2 regions of the Bacillus sp. ISL-39 genome follow, and region 2 is predicted to be linked to the other one. Evidence: a T-box and tRNA genes for the amino acid it is inferred to sense, from the RefSeq annotation. Region 2 holds a T-box; the other holds one or more tRNA genes.
The links. A T-box is a leader RNA that pairs with one kind of tRNA and senses whether it is charged. The one in region 2 lies ahead of asnS (asparagine--tRNA ligase), so its partner is inferred to be a tRNA-Asn.
Positions count from the first base shown of each region.

Region 1: it encodes a tRNA-Asn, which carries the amino acid that the T-box ahead of asnS (asparagine--tRNA ligase) is inferred to sense. The anticodon was not compared.

Region 1 covers NZ_JAGGQM010000020.1:8-9,206, forward strand. Annotated here, with positions in the region: tRNA gene J7E37_RS15175 (tRNA-Gly) at 162-235, opposite strand; tRNA gene J7E37_RS15180 (tRNA-Pro) at 256-332, opposite strand; tRNA gene J7E37_RS15185 (tRNA-Arg) at 350-426, opposite strand; tRNA gene J7E37_RS15190 (tRNA-Leu) at 490-575, opposite strand; tRNA gene J7E37_RS15195 (tRNA-Leu) at 634-718, opposite strand; tRNA gene J7E37_RS15200 (tRNA-Lys) at 807-882, opposite strand; tRNA gene J7E37_RS15205 (tRNA-Gln) at 1,038-1,112, opposite strand; tRNA gene J7E37_RS15210 (tRNA-Asp) at 1,119-1,194, opposite strand; tRNA gene J7E37_RS15215 (tRNA-Glu) at 1,272-1,346, opposite strand; tRNA gene J7E37_RS15220 (tRNA-Ser) at 1,361-1,451, opposite strand; tRNA gene J7E37_RS15225 (tRNA-Asn) at 1,468-1,542, opposite strand; gene J7E37_RS15230 (SprT family protein) at 1,662-2,135, opposite strand; gene cmpA (cortex morphogenetic protein CmpA) at 2,231-2,350, shown strand; gene J7E37_RS15240 (Tex family protein) at 2,380-4,548, opposite strand; gene J7E37_RS15245 (PP2C family serine/threonine-protein phosphatase) at 4,689-5,288, opposite strand; gene sigB (RNA polymerase sigma factor SigB) at 5,285-6,079, opposite strand; gene rsbW (anti-sigma B factor RsbW) at 6,057-6,530, opposite strand; gene J7E37_RS15260 (anti-sigma factor antagonist) at 6,527-6,859, opposite strand; gene J7E37_RS15265 (PP2C family protein-serine/threonine phosphatase) at 6,918-7,928, opposite strand; gene J7E37_RS15270 (anti-sigma regulatory factor) at 7,940-8,341, opposite strand; gene J7E37_RS15275 (STAS domain-containing protein) at 8,346-8,702, opposite strand; gene J7E37_RS15280 (RsbT co-antagonist protein RsbRA) at 8,699-9,199, opposite strand, start outside.
Region 2 covers NZ_JAGGQM010000017.1:10,044-32,275, forward strand. Annotated here, with positions in the region: gene J7E37_RS13740 (sulfurtransferase) at 1-841, opposite strand, end outside; gene J7E37_RS13745 (dynamin family protein) at 1,038-4,691, opposite strand; gene J7E37_RS13750 (isoprenylcysteine carboxyl methyltransferase family protein) at 5,072-5,641, opposite strand; gene J7E37_RS13755 (type III polyketide synthase) at 5,643-6,728, opposite strand; gene J7E37_RS13760 (SDR family NAD(P)-dependent oxidoreductase) at 7,236-8,009, opposite strand; gene J7E37_RS13765 (hypothetical protein) at 8,601-8,750, shown strand; gene J7E37_RS13770 (cytochrome c oxidase subunit II) at 8,778-9,254, shown strand; gene J7E37_RS13775 (b(o/a)3-type cytochrome-c oxidase subunit 1) at 9,254-10,909, shown strand; gene asnS (asparagine--tRNA ligase) at 11,227-12,618, opposite strand; T-box leader at 12,673-12,906, opposite strand; gene J7E37_RS13785 (EamA family transporter) at 13,157-14,062, opposite strand; gene J7E37_RS13790 (carboxypeptidase M32) at 14,125-15,633, opposite strand; gene J7E37_RS13795 (DUF2249 domain-containing protein) at 16,027-16,260, opposite strand; gene J7E37_RS22295 (hypothetical protein) at 16,457-16,591, shown strand; gene J7E37_RS13800 (nitric-oxide reductase large subunit) at 16,630-18,993, opposite strand; gene J7E37_RS13805 (Crp/Fnr family transcriptional regulator) at 19,215-19,904, shown strand; gene J7E37_RS13810 (DUF2249 domain-containing protein) at 20,012-20,251, shown strand; gene J7E37_RS13815 (DUF2249 domain-containing protein) at 20,253-20,468, shown strand; gene J7E37_RS13820 (hypothetical protein) at 20,474-21,718, shown strand; gene J7E37_RS13825 (metal-sulfur cluster assembly factor) at 21,732-22,037, shown strand; gene J7E37_RS13830 (hypothetical protein) at 22,126-22,232, opposite strand, start outside.

The DNA.
Region 1 (9,199 bases), on a different contig from region 2:
GCACGCCGCCAGCGTTCGTCCTGAGCCAGGATCAAACTCTCCAAAAAAGAGTTATGAGTTAGCTCATAAGTTAAAACGTTGGCTCATGTTCTTATAGAAGAAACATGATCATTTATTGTTTGTTGACGCTTGTTTGTTTAGTTTTCAAAGAGCAATGAAATTGGAGCGGGTGAAGAGAATCGAACTCTCATCATCAGCTTGGAAGGCTGAGGTTTTACCACTAAACTACACCCGCATATAAAATTATTTACTGAATGGTCGGGAAGACAGGATTCGAACCTGCGACCCCTTGGTCCCAAACCAAGTGCTCTACCAAGCTGAGCTACTCCCCGTTATTGAAGAAATATAATGGCGCGCCCGAAAGGAGTCGAACCCATAACCTTCTGATCCGTAGTCAGACGCTCTATCCAATTGAGCTACGGGCGCATACTGTTTTAATAGCAACTTTTATATATTAACACGATCATCAGTGTGTGTCAATAACTTTTTTGGTGCGGCCGAGAGGACTTGAACCTCCACGGGGTTGCCCCCACTAGGCCCTCAACCTAGCGCGTCTGCCATTCCGCCACGACCGCAAAACATGACAGGATTATATATTAACTAATTCAAGCTCATTAATCAACAGGTAATTAATGGTGCGGGTGAAGGGAGTCGAACCCCCACGCCTTGCGGCGCCAGATCCTAAGTCTGGTGCGTCTGCCAATTCCGCCACACCCGCATATTAATATCGTGAGTTGATTGTCCCCGACATGATCAAATCATAGTCGCGAAATCAAGGACATTTTTTCGCTGAAGGCGAAAAAATCTGGTGAGCCATGAAGGACTCGAACCTTCGACCCTCTGATTAAAAGTCAGATGCTCTACCGACTGAGCTAATGGCTCATATTTGAAGTGGAACAAAAGTTGCGTCCACCCATCTATATTCCCTTGTCGCATCTGATGCTCAAAAGACCTTCGGTCTTTCTCGCAGATTACCAGGGAAGAAAACTCAATGCAGCGAGCAATCTGCTCTACCGACTGAGCTAATGGCTCAAAAATGGCTGGGCTAGCTGGATTCGAACCAACGCATGACGGAGTCAAAGTCCGTTGCCTTACCGCTTGGCTATAGCCCAATAAAATGGCGGTCCCGACCGGGATCGAACCGGCGATCTCCTGCGTGACAGGCAGGCATGTTAACCGCTACACCACGGGACCAGATATGGAATTAGTTTTGTTATATTCGCTGTCACGAATTTTAAGGACGTTTATTTTTCGCTGGCGCGAAAAAAACTTGGTGACCCCTACGGGATTCGAACCCGTGTTACCGCCGTGAAAGGGCGGTGTCTTAACCGCTTGACCAAGGGGCCATATTAAAAGGTTCTGGCGGAGAAGGAGGGATTTGAACCCTCGCGCCGGTTACCCGACCTACACCCTTAGCAGGGGCGCCTCTTCAGCCTCTTGAGTACTTCCCCATACCTTTAAAATTAATGGCTCCGCAGGTAGGATTCGAACCTACGACCGCTCGGTTAACAGCCGAGTGCTCTACCACTGAGCTACTGCGGAATAGCTTTATTTGTTCGTGTCGTTGTCTTATCGACTCTTACTATTATAGGGAGGTACCCACTAAAAGTCAAGGGTGTTTTTAATAAGTTTTTATTTCTTTTTTAAAAGCCCACAAAAGCTTATTCTACAATCATTTCCTTCACTTTCACGAGCTTTCCCCTGCATTTTCCGCACACGTATTTTGAAGTATTTATAGATCTTTTACGGCGATAAGTCAACTTACAGCTGCTGCACTGATAAAAAACGAATTTCTGTTTCGCCCTTCTCTTCTTCTCCTCCGGAAGCACAGAACAAAACCTCGGGGCATCTACCTTCTTTAATAGATCTCGGAAATCTTTATCGCGATGCTTGTAGCCTTTTCCTTCTATATGAAGGTGGTAATGGCATAGTTCATGCTTAATGATCCCAACGAGCTCTGCTTCACCCAGCTGCTCAAAATACTTTTTATTAATTTCAATGTTATGGCTGTTCAGCATATAGCGCCCTCCTGTAGTACGGAGCCTCGAGTTGAAGAACGCCTTATGCCTGAATGGCTTATGGAAAAATTCATTAGAGATCGCCACTACAAGATTATGCAACTCTTGATCAGTCATTTGTAAAACGCCTGCCTTTTATAGAAACATGACAACCCATTATAGCATATATTAATGTTACCTTTTAACGTATTATCTTAAGGAGGTATTGCGCTATGCCTGTCTGGTTTCAGAATCAAATGAAACGAGCCTTCTACGAGAAAAACAGGTATCAAATCAAACTTTTAAACCAATGCTGGTACTTTTATAGAAATAAACAAGGGTTAAACGATTAAAGACTGCAGGCATTCCTGCAGTCTTTGTATTATGCCTGATCAGGCTTAAGCATTGTCAAGGCGACTCGGCCTTTCTTCTGGTCGACACTGTCCACCCATACAGTAACAACGTCCCCGACCGATACAATATCCAGAGGGTGTTTTACGAAGCGGTTGCTTAGCTTTGAGATATGGACAAGTCCATCCTGCTTTACACCAATATCAACAAAAGCACCGAAGTCAACCACGTTCCGTACAGTACCTTGAAGTTCCATCCCCGTTTTTAGATCCTCCAGCTTTAGTACATCCTTTTTCAATAAAGGTGCTGGAAGCTCATCCCGCGGGTCTCGTTCAGGTCTTACGAGTGCATCAATGATATCTTTCAGTGTAAGTTTCCCGATTCCTAGTTCATCCGCAGTCTGGTCGATGTTAATTTTCGCAAGGGCATCTTTTAATGCAGGAGTTCCTAAATCTTTTGATTTGAAACCGAGGCTATCAAGCAGCTGCTTTACCTCACCGTAACTTTCTGGGTGGATGCCGGTCCGGTCGAGAGATTCCTTTCCATCAATGACACGCAGGAATCCAATTGCCTGTTCATAGGTCTTCGCTCCGAGACGAGGAATTTTTTTCAGCTGTGCCCTGCTTGTGAACTTCCCTTCTTCCTCACGTTTCTTTACTATATTATTGGCTACAGTTTTAGAAAGGCCGGATACGTACTGCAGTAAAGAGGATGAGGCTGTATTTACGTTGACTCCCACCTGATTAACTGCTGTCTCAACAACGAATGTCAGTGATTCGGAAAGCTTTTTCTGGCTGACATCATGCTGATACTGGCCGACACCTACGGATTTAGGATCGATTTTAACGAGTTCAGCCAGCGGGTCCTGCAATCGACGGGCAATCGAAACCGCACTTCGTTCTTCTACCTGGTAATTAGGGAATTCTTCGCGGGCAAGGTCTGATGCTGAATAGACACTCGCACCAGCTTCATTGACAATGAGATAGAAAATCTCCTTATTCATTTCTTTCAGGATGTCTGACACGAATTGTTCCGTTTCCCTGGAAGCAGTACCGTTGCCGATCGCAACCATCTCTACCTCATAATCTTTCAGGACTTTAATGAATTTGTCCTTTGCCTCTGTATTTTTTGAGCCAGAAGTGTGAGGATAAATCACTCCGATCGATAAAACTTTTCCCGTTTCATCCACAGCAGCCAGCTTACAGCCCGTTCTGAATGCAGGGTCTACACCCAGGACGACCTTGCCTTTTAGCGGCGGCTGCAATAGCAGTTTTCGAAGGTTTTCCGAGAAAATGTGAATCGCTTGCTCTTCAGCTTTTTCTGTCAGTTCATTCCTGATCTCACGTTCGATTGACGGCTGGATCAGTCGCTTATAAGAATCCTCGAGAGCCTCTGTTACTGCAGCTGCTGTGACAGAATGATTTTTAGTAACCCACTTACGCTGCAAGTAGCTCATAATGACATCTGCTTTTGGCTTTATTGACACTCTCAACAGATCTTCTTTTTCACCGCGATTGAGCGCAAGGATTCGGTGCGGCACCACTTTACTGACTGGTTCCGAGTATTCATAGTACATTTCATAAACATTTTTCTCATCTTGCTCTTCATTTTTTACCGAGGATTCGATGGAGCCAGTTTTAAAGGTTTCATTTCGAATCCATTTGCGACTGTCTGCGTCATCGGAAACAATTTCAGCGATAATGTCTTTCGCGCCGGCAATCGCATCTTCGATAGATTCAACACCTTTTTCTTCTGATAAAAACTCGCGGGCTTTGTCTTCGAGACTTCCGTTTACCGGTAACTCCAGCATCCACTGAGCAAGAGGTTCAAGGCCTTTTTCTTTCGCGACAGTCGCTTTCGTCCTTCTTTTTTGCTTGTAGGGACGGTAAAGGTCTTCTACTTCCTGGAGCTTGATTGCTTTTTCGATGCTGCCCTTTAATTCGTCAGTCAGCTTTCCTTGTTCTTCGATGAGCCTGATGACTTCCTCTTTGCGCTGTTCTAAATTCTGTATGTATTGCCATCTTTCAACGATGTCACGGATTTGCACTTCATCAAGCGCACCAGTCATTTCCTTTCGGTAACGGGCTATGAAAGGTATAGTGTTTCCTTCATCTATTAATGAAATGACACTTTGCACTTGTTTAGCTGTTAACGATTGCTCTTTGGCAATGATTTTTACATATTGATCTTGCTTATCCATTGTTTGAGTCAAGAGACAATCCTCCATAATCAATTTTAATATTGCTTGGCACTTTAATAGTGTACCAAAATCAGCGGAAGGTTTACAGTTCTGGTAATGGTGCAGGCAGTGTACGGTAAAAACAAAAAGAAGCCCACTGGCTAAAGTAGACTTCCTACAATAAAAGTTGCATCATCCATTGAATTGGCATATTCGCTTTTGATTTGTTCTGCGATTGCACCAACCGAGCGATATCCCTTCAATATCGTTTTAGCGCCGTGGATATTGTCAAAACCGTCTGAGTAGATCAGGAATTTTGATTCTGGCTCATAAACGAATCTCTGGGTGTGAAACACCTGCGGCTTACCTGACAGATAACCCGTGACTGGCAATGGGTATGTCAGCTTGCCACTTGATGTATAGAGGAAGAAGCGAATATTTCCAACGCAGCTGTATACAAACTCGCGGGTTTCGAAATAGACTTTGAAGATTGAAACAGCGGCTCCTCTTTTTTGCACCAATATATTGTTGCAGTATTTCATGAGCGTATCTACATCTTCATGGTGGTTTTGCTCTACTACTGAAACGACTGCCGCAGAGGCTTCATGGGCGTATTGCCCGGACCCTAATCCATCAGCAAGTACACAGACAAAATAATCATCAGTAGCTGTATAATAATAGCTGTCCCCGCACTCTATTTTACCTTCCTTGATTGTCTGGTAAGCATAAAGTTCTATTTTGTCTTTGAACTGTTGAATCATGTAATGTACTCCGAATTGTTGTTTTCCGCATGGATCGCCTCTTGAAGCTTTTTGATTGCCCTTCTTTGAAGCCTGGATACATGCATCTGCGAAATACCAAGCTTGTCTCCAGCCTCTTTCTGGCTTAGATTATCAAGATAGGTATATTGGATAATTAACTTTTCGCGTTCACTTAGTACATGGAGTACTTTTTCGAGCACCATTCTTTGATTGATTTTTTCATAGCCATCATCAATGTTTCCAACGATATCCAGCAGGGTGACTGTCCCCCCATCAGAATCGGCTTCAATAGAATGGTCAACAGATAATGCCTGGTAGCTTTTACCCATCTCCATGGCTTCCAATACTTCTTCTTCGGAAACCTGAAGTACTTCCGCAATTTCATCCACACGCGGAGAGCGGTGCAGCTGGGTGGTCAAATCTTCGACTGTCGTCTTGATTTTTGGACCAAGCTCCTTAATCCTGCGCGGTACATGCACACTCCATGTTTTATCTCTTAAAAATCTTTTGATTTCACCAATAATAGTCGGTACGGCAAATGCTTCAAAGCTTTTACCGAATGTTTCATCATAACGGCGGATTGCGCCTAAAAGACCGATCATCCCAACCTGGAAAATATCCTCATGGAACGACCTTCCCTTTGAGTACTTTCTCGCGATTGTTTCGACAAGGTTTTGATAGTGGAGAACCAGCTCATTCTGGGCGTCTGCATCCTCATGCAGCTGGTAGGCTTTGATTAATTCATTAATCTCTTCTTTTGGCCTTTGCTTAGGTTGAGATTGTCTCTGCATCTCTCTCCACCTGCTCTCCTTCTCGGTACTTGGTCATAAAGACCGTGACGCCCTCTTTGTGATGGATTCGAACCTCGTCCATCAATGTTTCGATCAGATACAGTCCCAAGCCTCCTTCGCGAAGGAATTCCACAGAACTATTCTGATCATAAGGACCTAGTCCCTGGCGCGCTGAGTGGAAATCAAAGCTCTGGCCATTATCTGCAACCATCACTTCAAGCTTGTCTTCATACAATCCGAAACCGATGATGACTTCGCCGTTCTCATTGTTTTTATATGCATGCTGCACAGCGTTGGTACAAGCTTCGCTGGTAGCAATTTTTAAGTCTTCAATTTCGTCGTAGGAAAAACCCATACGGCTTGCAATACCAGAAAGGGTCAAACGAATGACACCCACGAATTCCGGTTTAGCCGGGATTTTCATCTCAATATAGTCAAATGACTGGTTCATTGCACTCCACCCTCAATCTGGCTGTTTATATCGATAATATCGGCCAAGCCAGTGATTTCAAAAAGTCTCTGTAAACGCTCGGACAACCCGACGATTTTGAACTCGCCGTCATTTGCACGCACGTTTTTGAATACTCCCACAAATACTCCAAGCCCTGTACTATCCATATAATTGACCTCCGAAAGGTCAACAACCATCTTTACGCCCTCTTTTTCGGACATAGGGAAAAGCTTTTCACGTAACTGTGGAGCTGTATATGCATCAATTTCGCCACTTACCTTGACTGCTAATTTTGATTCTGTTTCTTTCACATCTATTGAAATATTCATAAATGACCCACCCTTTACAATTCAATTGCTCTTTTGATTTACCCGGTTTGGAACCCGATTAAACATCTCGTTTCAAAATGATTAAAGTAAAATCATCACGCAATTGGAAATGCTGAAGTTTTTCAAGTTCCCTAAAGATATTATTGACAATTTCCTGAGCATTTAAGTGAATATATTTATTTATATATCCGATTAATGTTTCCTTTTCGATGAATCCTTCTTCCGTTCTGCACTCGGTCACTCCGTCAGACATCAGGATCACCATATCCCCAGGAAGGATTTCCTTCTCATACTGGGTATACTTCGTCCGCTTGTCCACTCCTAGAAGTAAGCCTCTTGCGACCAACTCTGTGAATTCCTTCTTTTTGGAATCATAATAGAAGCCAGGTTCGTGCCCTGCGGACGCATAATAGAAGATATTGTTGGAAGGATTGAACATTCCGTAGAACATCGTGATGAACATGCTTGGGTCAACGTTCTGTTCAACAACTCTGTTCAGATTCTCCAGGATGCTGCTTGGATCGAGCCGGTTTTCTGGCAGGCTGTCCATTGCATACTTGATCATGGACATACAAAGAGCCGCCGGAATGCCTTTTCCAATGACATCAGCGATTGCAACACTGATGTTATTGTTCTCATCCTGGACAAAATGGAAGTAGTCACCGTTCATATGCTTTGCCGGAACACTGATGGCCCCGATATCAATCCCAGGCACAGCAGGAATTTTCGTACCAAGCAATGTTTGCTGAACATTGGCGGCAATTTCCATTTCGGATCTTAATTCCTCCTGCTGGTGTCTCAGGCTTTGATGCTCTCGGTATGCGATACCATAGGCGATCATCACCTCTAGGAGGATATCAAAGGAATGCATGATATCTTCTGGAAGTTCAGGATACATCTCAAGCAGTATGCTTTTATGGAGGCTGATGATTTCTTCCGGTGCGATTTTATGCTCAATCGACTTGCGGCTGAACTTCTGCCCTGCATATAATGCTTGCTCGGATTGCTCTTTTATATAATTGTCAAGAATATCCCGATACTTTGATTCCATCATTTCTCGGAAATCCATACTTTCTCCCCCTAACGGAGCCATTTAGTCGCTTTAATCTGTGTTCCTTGTCCGGGGCTTGAGTCTATGTCGAACTCATCCATAAGACGCTTCACTCCGGGAAGGCCGGCTCCTAGTCCTCCTGATGTTGAAAAGCCATCTTCCATGACTTGGCGTATTTCTTTTATACCTGGGCCGCTGTCCACTGCGTTGATTCGCAATCCCGCTTTACCGCCGTCATATAATTTATCGATGCAGATCTGCCCTTTGCCGGCGTATAAGTATATATTTCTGGCCAATTCACTGATGGCGGTGGTGATTCGTGCCTGGTCAACTGTTCCAAAACCAAGCTCCTTCGCAACATTCCGGCCTAGCTGGCGTGCTGCGACGATGTCCCATTCGTTTATGATCGTAACGCAGGATTGGATGTCCATTCACCTATTCCCCCAATTCCTGTTGTAATTTCTCCAAACCTTTTTCTAAATCTAATGCAGTTAGGACATCATCAAGGCCGATACCTAATTCAATTAGCGTTATGGCAACAGCAGGCTGGATTCCGGTAATGACTACAATCGCACCCATGAGCTTGGACATATTGATGACGTCCCCAAGAACCTTGGCGATAAAAGAGTCGATGAAGTCGATTGAAGTTAGATCGATGACGACCCCATTGGCACTTGTCTCATGAATCTTGTGGAGCAAATCCTCTTGAAATTGAAGAGCGGTCTGGTCATCAAGCTCCCATTGAATGGAGACCAACAGACAATCATCCAGCTTTAGGATAGGTATTCTCACTTTGCTCCCTCCAATGTAACGATTTTTTTATTTGTCAGCTCAAGAGCTGCTTCGATTCCTTTTTTCAAGTTATTCTTTGTTGTAAACTGGTTCAGGTCAATGCCGAGGTTGACGATGGTCTGTGCAATTTCAGGACGGATCCCTACAAGCATGCACTTGGCACCGATGAGCCTAACGGCATCCGCTGCCTGGATAATATGATGGGCAACCATCGTATCAACAACAGGTACACCCGTAATATCAATCAGAACTACCTCGGAACGGTGTTTTACCGCACCCTTCAGCAGGTTTTCCATGATTTGCTTTGCACGCTCTGTATCAATCGTACCCACTAGCGGCATTACTGTAATTCCTTCAAACACAGGAATGAGCGGAGCAGATAGCTCCTGCAAGGCAATTTTCTGGAGGGAAACCGTTCTTTCCCATGTGGATGAATAGACACTGACAATTTCATTGTTCATCGGGGTCGACCAGCGATCGAATTCATACACCATGTC
Region 2 (22,232 bases):
CACTTTTGGAAACGGGATTTTCATGATAAGAAACCCAATCGCTGTAGCTTCCTGCATAGAGTCTGACATTCTTGAATCCAGCTTCTTTTAAGGCGATATAATTAGGCGTTGCCGTCACTCCTGAGCCGCAATAAACGATGATTGGCTCGCTAAAATCCAGGTCTTTAAATCTCTTTTCCTGCTCGTCCCGAGGCTTAAAAAAACCATTTTCAAAGCCGTCCATCCAAGGTTTATTAATCGCTGTCGGGATATGGCCGGGAATCCGGTCAATTGGCTCCTCGATTCCAAGGTAACGTCTGCTTTCCCGGGAATCAACAAGGACAGCACTCCCTTTCCCTTCAAGTGCAATATCTTTCACCTCTTCATAGGAAGCCAGCATATCGTTATTTTCATTTATCGTGTAATTTGTCTTTTGATAATGCGTTACGGATTCCTCAGTCGGATACCCTGCCTTCTTCCACGCGTCGAAGCCTCCGTTCAGGATATAGACTTTCTCATGTCCAACGTATTGAAGAAGCCACCACATCCTTGATGCGAATGCTCCTTCCTTTCCGTCGTAGACAACGATTGCTGTTTCATTATCGATTCCAGCATTCTGAAGCTTCTCTTTAAACTGACTTGTTTCAGGGAGAGGGTGCCTGCCGCCATGCTCCCCGACCGAACCAGAAAGATCTTTTTCCAGGTCGAAATAAACAGCGCCTGGAATATGGCTTTGTTCATATAGAAGACTGCCCTCATCAGGATTCCCCAGCTTGAATCGGCAATCGACGACTCTTGTATCCTTGTCTCCCAGACGATCATTAAGCCATTTTGAATCAACATGATTTCTCAAGGCATTCACTCCTTCGTTTGTTTTTGGACCATCAATTTTTTTACATGCTCCTTTGGATCCCAGCAGTTGAATTGATAGTGGCTTTTCGTTTCATAGCCAAGCCTTAGGCAATGATATTTCATTTTCCCATCCATTTTTTCAGCCTGAAAATTAACACAAGTAGCACATGCATGAAATCGATTACTGGTCATCCCTCATACAACCTTTATTGATCGTTTTTTATATTCATCAATGCAGCTTTCACAGTATCGATAGAGAAATTATCATCAAGGGCAGAGGTGATTCCTTCGAAATACTCGGTGATCTGCTCTGAAAAATCCTTTTGGACTTTCTCAAACTCACGATCTAATTCAGGAAGGTAGTGGTCTTTCATCCTTGCATTCTCTTTTTCAAGATAATCCCCTGCAGGTCCGTGTAAAAGCTTTTCAAGTTCATCTGCCATTAATTTCTTTTCATTTTTCTCAAAGAAGGATTTGGGATTCTTGAACATTCCAAGCGTCTTCTTGAATATCGCATGATCGATGTCCTGGTATGCTGTTTCAAAGTCTACTCCGGTTAATGGACCATTTTCTGTGGCAGAAATAGAAACCGAAGAATTAATTTTCAGCAATTCGGCTGACAAAGCTTCCTGGAACTCTTTCAATATCCGTAAAATAAACGCCTCGGCCCTTAATGAGGTGGCCCTCATTTCCTGAGCCAGATCATATCCAATGCTCTCAATCAATTCATCAAGCGCTGTTTCAAGAGCCTTCTTCATATTGCGCCCATCGTCCTTCAAAAGCGCTGGATTGAAGGCCTCCCTAAAGAATTCCCCAAACCTGATGAAGACACGCTGGCGAATATAATATGTCAATTCATCGCTTTCCTGGACAAGACGATCCTTAAGTACTGCCGGTTGCTTCTCGGATAAAACGCTCAGCATTTCTTCTTTTTGTGATAATAGCTTCCTCCGCCTATCATTCCTTGCAGCCTTGTCTTCTTCTGCCGACCTGATCATTTCCTCGATCACATTGACAGCCTGACGCCATTTTGCCTCTGCAGACTCAACAGCCATATTCATAAGGTCATTGGCAATGAATGAATAAAATGCCTTTTCAAATCGATTAAAAAGCTGGTCTCCACCAGTCTCATGATCCAGCTTAGCATTTAAGCCATTCAAACTTGAAACCGGGAATAGATGAGGCTTCCTGATGCCATATTGGACAAGCTGGTCTTTCACATATTCTAATACGGCTGACTGCTCTTCCTCCGAATTCGCCAAATCAACGGCATTGACAATGAAAAACATTTTATCAAGCTCAAAGGTATCCTTGACCCTGCCCAGCTGGATCAGGAACTCCCTATCCGCTTTTGAGAAGGCATGATTATAGTAGGTTACGAATAAAATAGCATCCGAATTCTTGATATAATCGAAGGCAACTCCTGTATGGCGGGCATTGATTGAATCGGCACCAGGCGTATCAACCAGAGTGATCCCCTCTCTTGTAAGTTCGCAATCATAATAGACCTCTATCCATTCAACAAAACAAGATTTTTCCTCTTCAGCAACATAGCCTCGGAATGATTCAAGATCAACAAAAAGCTTCTCGCCGAAACTATTTTTAAAATCACTGAATCCTTTGGCAAAAGCCTGGAGAAATGAGTAATGCGTTTTTTCTGCGGCACTGTAACCGCTATCCTCGGAATTAAGACTATTGATTTGATCGATCGCTCGTTCGAAATCAGTCGTGTTCTTGCCGAATAATCCCAGAGAGCGGTCCAGTTCTTTCAGCAATTCACTGGCACTTTTTATTTTGACAATGACCGTTCCGTGAGGATTCTCATTTGTCACCGGTTTAATTTTATTGATGGCAGCAGTTGTCGGATTTGGTGATACCGGCAAAATCCGTTCCCCTACCAGAGCATTTGCGAAAGAGGACTTCCCAGCGCTGAATGCCCCGAACAAGGCAACAGTAAATTCTCTTTCCTTTAACCTTGAGGCTTTATCCTTTAATTCACGGGCGATTTTTTTCAAGCCAGGTATATTCTCGATCTGTTCAGATGTAAAATTCATTTTTCTTACCAGCTTCTGTTGTTTCTCATGAAATTGTGCAATCTCAATCCCGCCTTGCTCGACAGGAGCTTCCTGTACTGAAGGATCGGTCACTTCCTTCGCAGTGTTTGATGAGGCAATATCATCAGTTACGATCACTTCTGGCTCGTCTTCGGCAGCCTTAAAAATCAGATACGCTTCCTCTTGATATTCTGTCGGTTGACCATACAGAATTTCTGATACGAGCCTGCGTTGCTCGGCAAGGTTTTCCAGGATGACATTCAATGCCTTCCACGCTGAGAAAAGCTTCGCGAGTTGTTCTTCTTTCTTGAGAAGTTCATTTATCTCCTCATCATCCTGACCTTTTACATAGCCGATGAACTTTTCCTTGATGGGCTCCAGCTTTCTTCTTGCAAGATTCTTCAATGCTTCGGCGACGTCGTTAGTATAATTGAGAACATAGTCTCCTGAAAGTCTGGCACCAGGCTTGACGGCTCCAGATAGCAGCTCGGTTTGGAACTCAATCTTAAAGCTATTGGCTGATGTCTGCAGCTCGGTCTGCGAAAGATTATGTTTCTTGAACAGCTCGGATAAAAAGTTCTTGATATGCCAGTCGAGCTGGGATTGAACTTTATCCTCGAGGTCTCGATAGAAACTGTCGAGTCTTGCTGTTCGTTCCTGTTCCGTTTTTTGTTTTGAAAATAGCAAACCCACTTTAAAGTCTGGCTGCCTGGACTGCAGATAAGCCTCCGCCAGCTCCCTTGTCTGGAATGGCATTAGATAGGCGCTTTTTAGAATATCATTGAGTCCATCCCGGAATTCACGTTCAGGATCCCGTTCACCCTGGATTTTTTCAATATTCATCCTTAAATTATCCAGTTCATATGACAGCTGTTGCCTTTCACTGTCCGAAAGCCCTTCGAGGATTGTTTCAAATTGATCGATTTCTTCAGAGACATTCTGATGAAGATGCGCCAAATGATCCTCGGTCAATTTTTCCATCGACTTAAAAATTGAAACTGGCAGTATTTCTTTTCTCTTACTCTTCCGCTCCATGATAAACGAAAGGAGTTTCTGAAATTGATTATGTGGCGATTCAGGGGCTTTCAGCGATGTATAAAAAATCCCCGCATGTTTTACTCCCCAGTCAGCAAAAGAATTTTCAACACTCGTCTTGAATTGCTCAAAAGACAATTCTGCATCCTGGTGCTTGTCGACCTGGTTGATAATCAAATATAGTTCTTTTCCTGCATCTGTTAATTCCTTCGTAAAAAGGAAATTCAGTTCAGATTGGACATGGTTATAATCCATCACATAAAACACGATATCTGAAAGATGGAGCGCCGATTCAGTGGCAATCCGGTGGGCATCATCAGTGGAATCGATCCCAGGTGTGTCCATGATGACGGCCTGTTCCAGAAACTCCGTACCATTATGGCTGATTTCGATAGCCTGGATTTGCTCGCCATCCTTGCAGTAAGTTTTGACAGTTTCATAATCATATGGTGCCGGATATAAGCGTGAGCCGCCGTCTTTGAAGATGACCTTTGCATATTCAGTACCTGACTTAATCCGTACCAGGTTCGCACTGGTCGGAATCGGGCTTGACGGCAGGATATTGTCGCCGATCAGTCTGTTGATCATGCTCGACTTCCCTGCAGAAAAGTGTCCGCAAAAAGCAATTGAAAATTCCTCCTCAACTGCTTTCCTTCCCAATTCCTTTACTTTTTCAGCTGTATCGTCATCGTGATTTGAATTCATTAAATTATATAAAGATAAAATCTTTCCAAGAAGCTTATGATCTTGCTGTGCAATAGTCTGGCCCATTCCTCTAACCCCTTGTGACAAAATTGTGAATAACTTTATTTTATATGATTTTTCGGTCTTTTCCTATAATTACATTTTCGCCTCTTAGAAAAAGTAAAACAAATACATTAATCAACCTAGAAAAGCACTGACAAATGGACAAAAAGAAAAAGCCCGAACTTAGTCCGGGCTTTCATCTAATTGAGAATCTGTTTATTAATGTGGTTTTAGTACATTGCTCAATACATATTTCATAAGTAAGGAGTAAGCTGCTATGGTAGAAACAACTAACATGGAAACCATTGGTACGACACCATCCTTAAGGTTCTTTTTTAACTGAGAATAATTTTCATCTTAAGGAAAGTGTAGCACTATTGATTATCATTTTCAATGGAAGCAGATTAATTGTCACACTTATTTAACAAATTCGGGACGAACCGACCCTGATTCGAGAATTCAGATTCATACATGGTCAACTCTCGCAATGCCTTCTCCTCTGCAGGAATCCTGATCGATAAAATCAGGATGTTCAGCAAGGTGAAGACTGCCATTGTGATATAGGCATTGAACATTAAAGGAATAACAATCAATTCTATTGCTACAATTAAATAGTTTGGATGCTTGATGATTTTATATGGTCCTCTTTTGATGACGTTAGCTCCTGGAAGAATGATGATCTTTGTATTCCAGAACCTTCCCAATGAAGAGAGTGACCAAATTCTCATCACCTGCGTAAAAATAAACAAAGCAAGTAATGCCGGCCAATATCCTGACAGGTTTTTATCAAAGAAGATCACTTCCAGGATAAAAAATATGAAAAAAGCTGTATGGATTGACACCATTGCGGGATAGTGCCCCTGCCCAAACTCTATTGCTCCCTGTGCTTTCATCCAGGCTTCATTTTTTCTGGCTATGACTAGTTCTGTCAGCCTCTGAAAGATGATTAATCCGATAAATATGAGGAACACCATGTTATTCCCACCTCATCAAAAGCAATTCGGAGCTAAATCCGGGTCCTAAGGCTGCCCCCAGTCCAAGATCGCCTGCCTCCGCTGTCTCCATAAACCTTTTTAATACATATAGTATTGTTGCTGAAGACATATTCCCATAATCTTTTAAGACCTCCATTGATGTCCTGGTCATTGCTTCAGGGAATTTCAGAGCAGAAACATAGGCATCCAGGACCTTCTTTCCTCCTGGGTGCGCAATGAAGTGATCGAGATTCGAAACGTCAAGGTTATTGCTGTTCAAAAACCTTAAAACATTGGGCTGAAGCCAGTTTTCGATGATCGTCGGTATATCCTTGGAAAACACGACATAAAGTCCCTCATTTTTCACTTCCCAGCCCATGACATCCTCAGAGTCAGGCATGGTTGTTGACTGAGTGCCGATAATATTAGGTGCAGCATCTTTTTTCATGATATTCTCATAGCCGGAATCATCACCACAGACCAGGGCGCACGCAACCCCATCCGCAAACAGTGAAGTTCCAATCAGATTGCTTTTTGAACGGTCATTACGCTGGAAGGTTAAACTGCACAATTCAATTGACAGCACCAGAACCTTTGCCTCCGGGTATGCCAGACAATATTCAAAGGCTCGCGACAGTCCAGCTGCCCCACCAGCACACCCAAGACCCCAGATTGGGATCCTTTTAGTATATTGAGATGATGGCAGGACATTCATTATTCTCGCATCAATGCTTGGGGTCGACACACCCGTGCTGCTGATAGTAAAAATAGCATCGATTTCTTCAAGATGTACTTGGTTTTTTAAAAACTCATCACTTTTCAGGCAATTCGAGATTGCTTGTGCTCCTAGTTCCACAGCTGCCTCAATATAGGCATTATTCTTCTCTTCAAAAGTATGGTCACTTTCAAACCAATCAAGATTTTTAGCAAAATGGCGTTTCTCGATTTGGCCATTCTGAAATACAGTTAGCAGCCTATTTATATCTTTAAAGGATTCTTTGAATAGCTTTTCTGCAAAATCCATTACCTTTTCCTGCTCTATTGAAAATGGCGGCACAGCTTCTGCGATGGATATAACTCTTGGCATGTTTATACTCTCCTCACATCTATGTACGGTTACTTTTTCCATTTACCCAGAGAGTATACAGTCAAACTAGACTTGGACTGAAACGAAAAAAAGCTTTCCCCACAAATAAGGGAAAGCCTAACGTTTTGAAGGAGTTGCTGTGCAAGTTCATTATACAATGCACTCAACCCTTGTACATTATAAAATCATTACCAGTTGACATTATATTTCTTAGAAGACTGTCTGTTTTTTACCTCATTGGCTTCTTTTGTACGAAGCAGAGTACCTGCTTTTACCTTTTTAGACCTCGCAGATCTTTTTCGGGTAATGGATCATTACATGTCGGTATCGTTCAAGCAGAAAGATACCCTTATGCAAGGCATTCCTCCTCCATAAGGGTATTATTCAAGCGTAAAGTTACTATTAAGCATGCAAATCCACTTTTTTTACAGTTTGCTCCTCAATAACATTTTCAGGACAATACAGTAAACAAACTACTGCTTATAGTAAGTCTATTTTATCAGGCAATCAAAAACCATGGATCGTCATTCCACCGTCTACAAACAGGGTTTGTCCAGTGACATAATTCCCGGCATCTGAGCTTAGGAATACCACCGGCCCCACAAGCTCAGGCAACTCCCCGATCCGCTTCAATGGTGTAACTGCCAGGATATCCTGCACATACGCTTCGTCGGCCAATAGCTTTTCAGTCAGAGGCGTTTTGAAGTACCATGGACCGATTGAATTCACATTGATACCGTATTGTCCCCATTCCATCGCAAGCACCTTTGTCATCTGCATAAGGGCTGCCTTAGTTGCCGCATAGGCCACGCCCGTCCTGAGGGCTACTTGCCCCGCTACAGACGCAATATTAATGATTTTGCCTCCTGATTCCTGTTCCTTCATGATTTTTCCCGCTTCCTGGGACATCATGAAGGCAGATTTCAGATTGGTATCCATGATTGTTTGCCATTCTTCATCCGTTGCTTCCAGAGCCTTTGAACGGATGTTCATACCCGCATTGTTGACAAGAATATCAATCTTTTTCCATTCAGACCTTACTGTAGAAATCGAATTATGTACTTGATCCCTTTTTGTCACATCTGTTGGCAGCACCAGAGTTTTTCTTCCCATTTTTTTAATTACCGAAGATGTTTCTTTGAGATCTTCCTCCGTGCGTGCAAGTAAGGCAACATCTGCTCCAGCTTCAGCCAGACCGATTGCAATCGCTCGGCCAATCCCTCTGCCAGCACCTGACACTACTGCTGTTTTACCTTTCAAATCAAAAGATGGCAAAAACATTCACATCATCCTCCCGTTCTAAAATTGACTTAATTTTAACATATTGTCCGGGAAAATCAGGATATCTCGCCTGCGAATACGAAAAAGCACCAAACCAGGTGCTATTTTTCGTCGGACTGCTTTTGTACCTCAATCCAGATTTGTTTTTCAGCTGCCCTCCCGCATTTTTTGCATAATCTTATTTCATCATATATGAGGCGGCAATGTTCGCAATAAAACTTTTGCATAAACCCACTTCCTGATAGATCCATTTTCTATTAGTTTATTAGCTAAACGTGGAATGGTGATTCCTGTTTTTCTAATTGCTTTTTTAAAAATGTCAAGTCGTTCTGTCACATCCCGATTTGATTGCTTGCTAATATGCTCAAATTTTCACATAAATCTATTCACAGATTTTTCACATTTACCCATCGTTACATGTGACTTAAATCACTGTATTGACGCGTTTTCACCATTAACATAGTAAATATATCAGGTATGAACAATTTGTGAACTGTCTGAAACCATATTTACGTTTCCAAATTGTTTTGTATTATGAAAATGTACTTATCATTTATAAACGAACATTTCATACGAAGGGAGTGGACCGGGATGGCTCAGCCTGGAATTGGGAAGAAAACACATACAAAGGTGGAAGACCAATCTTCCTTGAAAGGAACACTTGCATCCGTTTTCTTGTTAGGATTCTTTTTAATCGTTACTTGGGTAGGCGTTTATTTCTTGTTTGTTGATCGTTTCTAAGATAGACCAAAAGGGGAGAAAGAAGTTATGCATATTCATAAATTTGAAAAAATCTGGCTGATATTCGGAATTACGACCTTAATCGTATTCCTGACTGTTATTGGGGTCAGCGCCTTCTATTTAGGCAACCAGCCTCCGAGCTGCCTGGCAACAATCAATCCTGAAAAGGTAGATACTACAGCACCTTTCGATAAACCTGGACTAAAGAAGGTTGAAGGAAAAGAATGGGATTACGAACTTGTTTTCGTGGCATCGGCATTTGCCTACAACCCTGGGCAGGTCGAAGTTCCTAAAGGAGCTACAGTGAAAGTAATCGCGACTACAAAAGACGTCATTCACGGTTTCCAGGTTGCAGGAACTAATATCAACATGATGCTTGAGCCTGGATATATCAGTGAGTACGTCACCACGTTTGACAAAGCCGGTGATTACCTGATTGTTTGTAATGAATATTGTGGTGTCGGCCACCACATGATGTCGTCTAAAATCGAGGTGGTAGAATAATGAATACTAAATCAATTAATCCAAAGGTTGACCGCCGAGACGGCAAATTGGCAATGGCCCACTTTTATGTCGCTTTCATCGCTCTTGCAATTGGCGGTCTTGCAGGTTTGCTCCAGACACTTGTCCGTTCAGGAAAATTTGAATTACCTTCATGGACTGGGTATTACCAAATCCTTACCATCCATGGTGTCGTACTTGGACTCGTGCTTACAACATTTTTCATTATGGGATTCCAGCTCTCTCTTGTGAGCAAAACATCCGGAACATTAACAAATAAACAGCGAAAGACTGGCTGGATTGGTTTCTGGACGATGACAATCGGTACTGTAATGGCTGCTATCATGATCCTGACAAACCAGGCTTCTGTTCTTTATACATTCTACGCACCATTACAGGCACACGCACTCTTTTACTTGGGACTTACACTCGTGATCGTCGGAAGCTGGATTGACGGCGCTGCAATCATCATGGCTTACTCTTCATGGAGAAAAGCTAATCCTGGAAAGCCTAGCCCGCTGTTGACTTTCATGTCACTCGTCAACACGCTTATGTGGATCGTAGCTACGATTGGTGTTGCTGCAACAGTACTATTCCAGCTGCTTCCTTGGTCGCTTGGCCTTGTTGAGCGTGTAGATGTATTGGTCAGCCGTACATTGTTCTGGTATTTCGGCCACCCGCTTGTGTATTTCTGGTTATTGCCTGCATACATGGCCTGGTACGCAATCGTTCCAAAAATCATAGGCGGAAAGATTTTCTCTGATTCATTAGCTAGAATGTCATTCATTCTGTTCCTGTTGTTCTCAATTCCGGTTGGTTTCCACCACCAGTTAATGGAACCAGGTATTGACCCAGCATGGAAATTCCTTCAGGTTATTTTGACATTCCTTGTTGTCATCCCATCATTGATGACCGCATTCTCATTGTTTGCAACATTTGAAATGTTTGGCCGTTCTAAAGGATCTACCGGCCTATTCGGCTGGGTGAAAAAGCTTCCTTGGGGAGATGCCCGATTCGCAGTACCTTTCATAGGTATGCTTGCATTCATCCCTGCCGGTGCTGGTGGACTAGTCAACGCTTCCCACCAGTTGAACCAGGTAGTACACAACACAATCTGGGTTACAGGACACTTCCATTTAACACTTGCAACTTCAGTTGTCCTTACTTTCTTTGGGATTTCTTATTGGCTGGTCCCTCACCTGACTGGCAGGGTCTTGACAAAGGCTATGAATAAACTAGCCATTATCCAGGGAATTGTTTGGGCAATCGGTATGACATTCATGTCCGGTGCGATGCACGCAGCTGGTCTGCTTGGAGCTCCACGCCGTTCTTCATTCTCAACGTACGGCGGTTCAGAGCAAGCAGCTGAATGGATTCCTTACCAGGTTGCACAGGCAGTCGGCGGATCCATCCTGTTCCTTGGAATCATCCTGATGCTTTACATTTTCATTAACCTTGCATTCTTCGCACCTAAAGGGGAAGAAGAATTCCCTGTTGGAGAAGTTGCTGACCAAGCAGAGAAAACTCCGATGGTATTCGAAAACTGGAAGCTATGGCTTGGCATCACTGTCCTTTTGATTCTCTTCGCATACACGATACCGTTCATCGATATGATCGAAAATGCACCGATCGGGTCGAAGGGATATAAATTCTTCTAAAAAACCACTTTCTATGAATCAACCAAAACAGGGTATGAAATTCCAAAAAATTTCACCCTGTTTTTTGTTGTTTTAGCAGCATTTATACGATTAACATATAAATAAAAAACTTAATATCACACTATTTAGCATGCTGATCTTGTCATTCCCGCCCTGTTATTTTACATACAAAATACCTGCCATTAAAATCGAACATAACCCGATGCCTACCAATATAAGAGGCGTGTTATGGCCGCATCATGGAATAGCTTATTCGACTTCCATGAAAAAAATAGGATGCCTCAGCATCCTATTTTGCATTTTTACACATATTTTAATTAAAATTCTGCATTTCCTGGTGTACGAGGGAATGGAATGACATCGCGGATGTTCTTCATCCCAGTTAGATACATAACAAGTCGTTCGAATCCAATACCATAACCAGAATGCTTTGTGCTGCCGTATTTTCTAAGCTCGAGATACCACCAGTAATCTTCTTCCGCCATACCAAGTTCTTTAATTCGCTCTGCAAGAACGTCTTCTCTTTCCTCACGCTGGCTTCCGCCGATTAACTCGCCAATGCCGGGAACCAAAAGGTCTGTCGCGGCAACTGTCTTGCCATCCTCGTTCGCTCGCATATAAAATGCCTTAATTTCTTTCGGATAGTCGGTTACGAAGACAGGACGTTTGTAAATTTCCTCGCTAAGGTAACGTTCATGTTCCGTTTGCAAATCTGTACCCCATTCAACAGGGTATTCAAATTCCTTATCTGAGTTCTTCAATAATTCAACAGCTTCGCTATAAGTAACGCGTCCGAAATCGGATTCTAATGCATTCTTCAATCTTTCGATAAGTGTTTTATCAATAAAGCTGTTAAAGAAGGCCATTTCTTCTGGTGCATGTTCAAAAACGTAATCAATGACATACTTGACCATTTCTTCTCCAAGGTCCATGATATCCGGTAATTCTGCAAAGGCAACTTCCGGCTCGATCATCCAGAATTCTGAGGCATGTCGTGCCGTATTGGAATTTTCTGCTCTGAAAGTCGGACCAAAGGTATACACATTACGGAAAGCAAGAGCAAAGCTTTCGACATTTAATTGGCCGCTAACAGTTAAGTTTGTTTCTTTACCGAAGAAATCTGCACTGTCATCCACTTTTCCGTCTTCGGTTTTTGGAAGCTGGTTCAAGTCCATTGATGTTACACGGAACATCTCCCCTGCTCCTTCAGTATCACTTCCGGTAATAATCGGTGTATGTACATATACAAACCCTTTGTCTTGAAAGAATTTATGAAGGGCATAGGATGCAAGAGATCTTACTCTGAAGACGGCTGAGAAGGCGTTGGCTCTCGGACGTAAATGAGCGATTGTTCTCAAATATTCAAGGGTATGTCTCTTTTTTTGTATAGGATACTCTGTATCCGACAATCCCTCGACTACAATTTTTGTTGCTTTGATTTCAAACGGCTGCTTCATTTCAGGAGTTGGAACAAATTCACCTTCTACTAAAACAGAAGAGCTAATAGGCAGCTTTGTAATTTCTTTGAAGTTATCAAGGGTATCTTCAAAAACAACTTGTACACTCTTAAAGAATGTTCCATCGTTTAACTCCATAAAACCAATGGTTTTGGAATCGCGTAGCGTACGGATCCACCCTGTAATTTGAACAGTTTTGTCTTTAAAATTTTCTTGATTTCTGTATAAATCTTTTACTACGGTCTTAATCATAATTAGCCTCCTTATGGTAATTTTTTTGCAATAAAAAAAGCCTTCTATCCCCAAAAAAGGGACGAAAGGCTGAACTTCCGCGGTACCACCCAAATTGTCATAAAATGACCAACTTTACTATTGCATATCCCAGTCTATAACGTGCTGGAAACGTCTAAGCCTACTCACGATATCCCTTTCGGTTAGAACTCAAAGGTGTTCTTCATTTATGCTTCATCGCCAGGCTTCCACCGTCCCCGGCTCGCTATCGAATATAGCAAAAACTACTTTCCTTTTCATCGATTTAAAAATATGTAGTTTTCAAAGGATTTTTACTGTAATAATTTATCACAAAACATAATCCTTTGTCTAGTTGCCCCCTAAGTTATCTGCATTTTTCGCTAAAAATCTTTGATTACAATCTAAAGTGAAACAATTTACCTAAACCAAAAAGTGCTTTAATTTGAAGGAAAAGGAGCCTAGGTTTGTGACCAGGCTCCTTTCTCTGTTAATTCGTGCGTTTATTATTTGCTTTTTTACCACTTCAAACGAGATTGAATCACACAGTGAAGTGCTTTTTTTGCTTCCTGATGGGAATTGAGATATTGATAGATATTACAGATATGATAATCAACGCAGATCCGAGCATCTGAAGACCGCCCAGCCTGTCACCATACACCAGTATTCCCAGCATGGTGGCAATGACAGGTTCCAGTGTAGCAACTACTGCAGCAGTACTGCTTTCCGTCCTTTCAAGGCCCCAGGAGTATGCAAAATATGCAATCACAGTCGGGAAGATCCCTAAGCCTATCGCATAAAGCCACGCATTCCCGGTGAAAAGGACAGAAGCCTTGCTGACTATACCAGTTGTCGGAGCCAGGGCAGCCGAAGCCACAAGGAATGTATACAAAGTGACTGTAAAAGGATGGTACCGCCTTAATGCCACCTTGCCAAATATACTGTAAAGAGCGTAGCCGAACCCTGCCCCTAGGCCAATAAGGATACTGGAGACAGAAAATGACGTTCCCCCGTGCCCTGTAATGCCTGCGGCAAGTGTGCAGCCGATGACCGTCATGACAATCGCCAACAGCTTCCTCCTGTTAATGCTTTCTTTCAGGAAAAGAAATGATAAAACCGCAACAAAAGCAGGAGAAGTATACAGTAAAGCTACAGCAATCGGGATGTTCATCAGGTTGATTGCCGTAAAATAAGACCAATTAAAAAAAACAATGCTTAAAATTCCTGTACCCACAAAAAGATACAAGTCTTTCACCCTGATTTTTAAATGACTTCGGTAAAAAGCAATTCCCACCAGAATCAAAATAATGGCTGCGGTCAACACACGGATAGCCACAATCTCCATAGCACTGAACCCGGCATTATTCAGGCCTTTAACAAAAAAACCAATCAGGCCCCACATTGCCGCAGCAAATGCGATCATAAAATAAGGCAATTTCCCGTACATACATTCACCCACAGAAAAGATGGCAGGAAGACTGCCATCTTATTTTCTAAAAAAGAATCTTATTAAACCAGCTGATATACTTTATTGTATTTTTCGTATAAATAATCGACTAAGTACTGAGCATTAAGTCCCTCTCCAGTTACATCAGTCAATATTTCAAGTGGTTTTTTCATTTTTCCATGCTTATGGACTTTCTCAGTCATCCACTCTTTAACCGGCTGAAGATTTCCTTGTTCCAGGAGTGCCTCATAGTCAGGCAAATCTTTGAGCATGGCATTCTTGAACTGCGCTGCATACATATAGCCTAAAGCATAGGATGGGAAGTAGCCAAAGCTGCCTCCTGCCCAGTGTACATCCTGCAGCACACCTTGTGCATCATTTTCCGGCCTGATTCCAAGATACTGTTCATATCTATCATTCCAGATCTGCGGAAGGTCCTTTACTTCAATTTCATCATTGAATAAGCCTTTTTCAATTTCATATCGTACCATCACATGGAGTGGATATGTCAGCTCATCTGCCTCAATCCTGATCAAGCTTGGCTTGGACTCATTAATTGCACGATAGAATTCCTCTGCCTCCACCCCGGTAAACTGTCCTTCAGAGAACTCCTGCAGCAGGCTGTAGTTGTGCTTCCAGAAAGAGTAATTTCGTCCAACAAAGTTCTCATAGAAAAGCGACTGTGATTCATGGATGCCCATTGAAGTGCCTGAACTCAGAGGAGTTCCAACCAGTTCATCCGAGATGTTTTGTTCATAGAGAGCGTGGCCGCCTTCATGAATGGTACCGAAAACAGCTGTCCTGAAATCTGCTTCATCATATTTCGTCGTAACCCTTACATCCCCTGGGTTAAGCCCCATTGCGAATGGGTGAACCGTTTCATCAAGCCGGCCTGCATCAAAATCATATCCCATTTGCTTTAGGATCTCGAGGCTGAAAGCACGCTGCTTTTCTTTAGGAAAATGCTCAAAAAGGAACTCTGTATCAGGTTTGGCAGTTGAACTGGAAATCTGCTGTACAAGCGGGACAATTTTTTCACGAAGGTCTCCAAACACCTGGTCCAAAACATCGACCGTGACCCCAGGTTCATACATATCGAGCAAGGTGTTGTATTTATTGCCTTCATATCCCCAGTAACCAATGAATCTCTTAGTGGTATCCACCAATTTTTCAAGATACGGTCTGAACATTTCAAAATCGGACTCTGCTTTTGCCTCTTCCCAAACACTTTCTGCTTTTGATTGAAGAATCACATATTCACGATATTCTTCTGCAGGGATTTTTTTATTGCGGTCATAATCCTTTCTGCACTCATCCAGCGTTTTACGGGTAATCTCAGATAAACTTGTTTCATTAGAAAGTCGTGCTATGTATGATGCCATTTCTTCTGATGTTGACATGTTAAAAAGCTCGGAAGATAGTACTCCGATCACTTCAGAACGCTGACCGGCTCCCTTTTTCGGGGCTCCTGTCCTTAAATCCCAATAAATTAAAGAAAGCGCCTCTCCATAGGCAGCCATTTTTTTGACATAATCCAAAAATTTCTTTTCTGTTTGCATGACTTCACTCATTCATTTCACCCCATTTTTCTCTTTCTCGTCTATCTTATCATACTTTTCTGAACTTTACGTTCAAGAAAATCTAAAAGCCATCCCGCCTAAAAGGGCTGTGCACTGAAGCCGTATTCTTTATGAACTTAATGAATTCTGAAACAAAATAAAAGTCTGTTTCGTAAAGATTATTGTTAAAATCCTAAAGTTGATTTTAACGTAAAATAAAGCCATTTTGCAGTTCTGTATTAAGTTTGACATACTCTTTTTTCACAAAAGAGTCAACTTTCCGAAGAAAAATTGGTCATTCAACCCGATTTTGTAGTCAATAGCAACAAAGTTTGAGAAAAGAGCCAAATAAAAACAACAGGCGAACCTGTTGTTTAATAGAATCATAGGATGTTTTCCAGATAATTATTTCGTTTTACCGATTGCCACTCGCCATGTTTCTGGGCCTTCCTCTAGATACTCCCATGAAAATGACTCCGGGCGTTCCATCATGAATTGGTATTGCAGCGGTCTAGGGTCATGGTCATTGACGATTTGCATGAATTCCCCCTTGTGCAGTGAGTCAAAGTTTTGGAATATGGTCGGGTGTTTTTCCCGTGGGGCATAATCAGGAACATTGATAATAACATTGAAAGTCATTTCACTCTCTCCTTTAATTTCTGATTTCCTTTACATTTACATTATAATTCTCCTGTATCCCACTTGTAGTGAGCGCGGTCACAGAGTAACTATGACTTCTTTCATTCGAGAAGTTCAGTCACCTCTAAATGTGATCTGTAAAAAAATAGAGGAACTACTTTTTCTAGAGAGAATTCTATGAAGGGGAGGGGATTTTTTGAAGGAGCTAGTTGGCAGCTGCGATCGTTGTGGAAAAGAGATTTTTTGCCTGGATGGTTTTTTGAATGGTGTACATAAAGATGGGAAAGTGCTTTGTTTTGAATGCGAAAAAGAAGAGGAACAAAAATCATAATAAAAACCGCAAAGCGATAACGCTTTGCGGTTTTCCTATTAATCTTCATCAACAGCCAAATCTTTTACTGGCAGCTGTTCTTCTTCTTTATGTGTCACATTACGGAGATTGAAGAGTGCTTTTACGCTGAATATTGCCAGCGCAGCAACACCAATCAAGAAAATCGTATCTGGTATTGCCCTCAGCGTCAGGAGCATTTCAACTGTTTCCCGCTGTAAGAACTGAGATGAACGTGAAGCTGCATAGCCATTGAAATATGCTTCTTTTAACTGAAGATATCCGACTGGCAGCAATGACAGGAATACCATGCCAGCCAAGCCTGCGTTCAGCATGATGACTATGAATTTAACCCACCTGTCGTTCCACTTTTCAGGCTTCACAATATTGCGCAATGAGTAGATCAATACTGCGCCTGCGAACATTCCATACACACCCATCATCGCCGCGTGGCCGTGTGCTGGTGTCAGGAATTGGCCGTGCTCAAGGAAGCTGACTGCAGGCAGGTTGATCAGGAAGCCAAGTACACCTGCACCTACCAGATTCCAAATGGCTACTGAAATCAAGAACCAGAATGTACCTTTATAAGGGAAATCAACTCCCCCATCCCTCATCATTTTGTACTGTTCATATGCTTCCAGAATGAGCAAGGTCAACGGGATGACTTCCAGAGCAGAGAATACAGAACCGAGCGCAATCCAGACTTCGGAAGAACCATTGTAATAATAATGGTGGCCGATACCGATGACACCTGCTCCCATCAGCAGGATTAACTGGAAGTATAATGCTTTTATTGTTGATTTTTTCGTGACTAGCTTCATTTGGACCATTAAGAAACCAATGACAACGACTGCGAAAACTTCGAATATTCCTTCAACCCAGAGATGGATGATCCACCAGCGCCAGTAGTCAGCAAAGGTATAGTGTGTGCCTGGATTGATCATGAAAGCGAAGAAGTAAAATGCTGGCACGGCAATTGCTGAGTAAAACAACAGGTGAATCAGGCCGCCTTTGTCTGATTCCCTCTTCAACCCACTCTTGATCCCGCGGAATACGATGAACAGCCAGATCAGCATTCCGGTCGCAAGAATGAACTGCCATATGCGTCCCAGCTCAAGGTATTCCCAGCCCTGGTGACCTAATAAGAACCAATTGTTGCCCAGGTAGCCGTTTGCACCAAGCCATTGGCCAATCATGCTGCCGGCTACAAGCACAACTAGTGCCCAGAATAATATGTCGACTAGTATTCCCTGGCGCTTTGGTTCATGCCCGCCGACCAGCGGAGCGATGAAGATGCCCATTCCTAACCATGCAGTCGCAATCCAGAAGATTGCCAGCTGAAGGTGGAATCCTTTTGTAATATTGAATGGCAGGATATCATGGACCCACTTCATTCCAAAGAAACTGTCAGGCTCGATATAATAGTGAGCGAGCAGCGCTCCGAACATTGCCTGAACAAAGAACAGTACAGAAACAACCGCGAAATACTTACCTGTTTTCAATTGCGAGGATGTAAGCGGAAGCTTCCTCAAATCGATTTTCGGGAAGTTCCCGGCTGTATAAGCCTCTTGCATCCCTAAATGATAACGGTAGAAAACAAACAGGATTAATCCTACGAATAGAATCAATATGGTCACACTCGCACCACTCCACCAGATTGCAGAGAAGGACATAGTGTTTCCGGCATCCTCATAATATGGCCAGTTATTTGTATAAGTAATATCATCTTCGGGTCTTTCTGTACTTGAAAGCCATGCTGTCCAGAAAAAGAAATCAGCGATTTGCTCAATCTGATCGCCCTTTGATACCCAGGCTCGCTCCCCGTCCGGCATATGTTTTTCCTGAATTAACCCTGGCTTTAGACCCCACTGATCACCTTCAGTAAAAATAGTATGATAGAATTCCCTTACCTTTTCGTGCCCATATATTTGTGCGTCTGTCAGCACCAGCTTATCGGTATCCGGCACATAACGGTTTTCACGCATCTCCTTCATGACAGTGTCCCGGATGATTGTTTGTTCATCTCCCGTCAACGCTTTAAAACCCTTACCATATTTTTCTTGTGACTTGAAGTCATGCATCCCATCAGTATAAATTTTCAGTGCCTCTGCCGTGTAATCAGGCCCCATATAGGATCCATGCCCTAATACAGTTCCATAATCCATCAAACCATATTTCTGGAAGACAGCCTGCCCTCCCATGATGCTTTCTTTCGTTAAGATGACCTCTCCCTTTTCGTTTGTCACTTCTAGCGGCCTAGGAGCCATATCTTTAAAGATCCAGTAACCTCCTGTCAGGAGTACTGTAAAGCTAAGTAATAATGTGATGATGAGTACGGATTTCAGCAGTGAGTTTCTATTTTTCTTGACCACTGCCTTCGTGGATGTTCCATGCTGGATTTCCATCTACCATACACCCCTTCCCTGTTTTTTTTACAACTTAAGCATAATGGGAATGAAATGTTTAGTTTGTGAAGTTCCTCATTTGCCGGGTGTGATATTTCCCACAGCAATGATAATTATTTTCATAAAAACGTCAAAATATGATTCAGGTCACTTTGCCCTCCTCTTTCCCTTGATAAAATTTACGGCAGATACTTAATCAAATCATAGAGGAGCAGATTGAGATGCATATATCACAAATCAGACAGCAATTGAAAGAAGTTCCTATTTTCAAAGAATTATCGACAGAGGAGCTGGATCCGATCATAGAAATCGCCCAGCCAAGATTCTTTAAAAATAAAATGTATGCTTTCATGCAGGGAGATCCGCTAGACCGCGTTTTCTTCATTCATTCAGGGAAGGTGAAAATTTATAAAACCGACTCATCAGGAAGAGAACAAATCGTTTCTGTCCTTGAATCCGGTGAAATGTTTCCTCACGCTGGCTTCTTCAGGAAAGGCCAATATCCTGCCCACGCGGAAATAATGGAAGACACACTGATGATCATCGTACCAATCTCTAAATTTGAAGAGATCCTGGTTGCCTATCCCGAACTATCTATTAAGTTATTCCGAGTCCTTGGAGAGAAGATCATTGATTTGCAGGCCAGGCTCGAGGAACAGATTCTTCACAATACATACGAACAGATCATTATGCTGTTACTCCGCCTTTGCAAGACAAATGGAGAAAAGAAGGAACATGGATTTAAATTGACCACCCATTTTACCAATAAGGAATTTGCCAACATGATCGGTACTTCCAGGGAAACTGTCAGCAGAACCATCAACCATTTAAAGAAAAAAGATTACTTAAGTTTGGATCCTGACGGCTACTATCTGATCGACCATGAAAAATTGCATCAGGAATTGTTTTAACAGGAAGAGCAATTTTTCTGCGGTTAAGTGATGCGTATCACGGCAGAAAAGAGTGAAAATGATTATCATTTAATCATACCAACTAAAGTATCGAGGAGCTGAATGATATGGAACACAGAACGATAGAATTGGATGTGCGTGAGGATATAAATAACAAGCTGGAGCCTTTCCAAAAAATCATGGAAGCTATTGGCGATTTAGAATTGAATGACAGACTGGTCCTCCATGCACCTTTCAAGCCTGTCCCCTTGTATGGGGTTTTAAAAGCAAAGGGATTTGAACACGTAGTCGAAAAAATCGAGGCAAAACATTATAAAATTACTTTTACAAAAAAGGGAGGGAAATAAGATGATCCTGGATAACAGAGGGCTTGAACCGCCACAGCCGATGATGCGGACACTGGCAAAGCTGGAGGAGCTTGAGGAAGGACAGACGCTTATCATTATCAATGACCGACGTCCGATGTTTCTGTTCGAGCAGCTTGATGAACTAGGATATCTTTATTTGACTGAACAGCAAGAAGATGGAAGCTATCGCGTGACTATTTCCCGCAAAGCGGGGTGAATCAAATGTTTCAGCAAAAAAGTGGTAACGAAACAAATATAAAGCTTCCTTTTTCATTCATCGGCTTCAGCATGCTCGCGTTAATTCTTTCACAGCTGCTAATCCTGCTGAACGGTGACCTTCTTGTTTCCGGCTTATTCCGATTGCCGGCAATCTGGTCTGCTGCACATCTGTTCGTACTCGGCTGGGCCCTGATGGTCGCTATGGGTGCCATGTACCAGCTGGTCCCTGTCGCATTCCTGACACCGATTTGGAACGAAAAATTTGGATTTTGGCAATTGGCTGTAACGACTGCAGGAATCGTATCTTTCGCTGCAGCATTATACCTTCGCCCACAGGATGCCTTGGTTCCAGGAATCCTGACATTGCTCGGAATTTTGATGTTCATATTTCAGATGTTCATGACGCTTAAAAGCCAGGCAAAACCAAATATCTTAACTTTGTTCGTCGGTACTGCACTGTTTTCTCTCCTGGCAACAATTACACTTGGTATCACATTGGTTCTGAGCATGAAAACAGGTTTTGTATCAGAGTATTATCAATCTATTTTTAAAACTCATATCCTGCTGGGTACAGTGGGCTGGTTCTCATTATTGATCTTTGGTTTTTCTTATAAAATGGTTCCGATGTTCTCACTTTCACATGGGTATTCCATGAAACCGGCACCATTTGTATTCGGTGTTTATGTTGTTGGAATTATCCTTTTAATCTTTTCCTTCTTAACGGGCAGCCATTTATTTGAAGTGTTGGGAACTTTCATGCTATTTGCCGGATTCATGATTTTCACCTGGCATGTCAAAATAATCATTGATAAGCGTGTGAAGAAGAAGCTTGACCGCCCATTCATGTTCGCCTTATTTGCGATTGGCTGCGGTGCTTTAATCCACTTTGCCGCTTTTGCAGGAAGTGCCGCAAATCTTTTTGCAAAAATGGCAGGGCCGATTATTTTACTATATTTAGTCGCATGGATTGCATTCAGTATCATTGGTTATCTATATAAAATTGTTCCTTTCTTGTGGTGGACTCATAAATACAGCAAGGAAATCGGTAAAAAGAAGGTGCCTGCGTTAAAGGACATGATGGATGAGAAGCTGGCACTGCCGCTTTTCATCTTGTTCACTGCCGGGACGATCCTTCTATTACTTTCATTCATTGTCAGGCTGATGCCGGTCTTTTACATCGGTCAGGGATTGATTGTTATCGGGACTGTCCTATTCAGTTATATTATCGCCAAAGTGGTCACTATTTAAGGAGGAGTTAGAAATGAATGAATTAATGGAAAAAATCAGGGGAAATTTAAAAAATGTTATCGATCCAGAATTGAATATTAATGTTGTGGATCTAGGTTTGATATATGAAATAGATGTTCCAGAACCCCGCAAAGCAAAAATTTTAATGACACTGACAACTCCGGGCTGCCCACTTCATGACAGCATCGCCAGCGGCATTAAATATTGCGTACAAGGCATGGAGGAAATTGACCATGCAGACGTCCAATTGACGTGGGAGCCAGCCTGGACACCAGAACGGATGACCGAGGATGGAAAAAGACAGCTTCAGGGTTTTTAATCAGGGGAAATGATGGTTTCATAATCAAACAGCAAAGATGCAAAGAAACGCTTGGGCTTCAAGCGTTTCTTTGCATCTTTGCATTGGCTTATTTAAGATTTGAAAGGCCAAATGACAATGCCTGCCGAAAGTTATTTTCTGCTTCCTGCAATTCTGCCAGCTGGAGTTCATCAGCCTGGAATTCATTACGCAAAG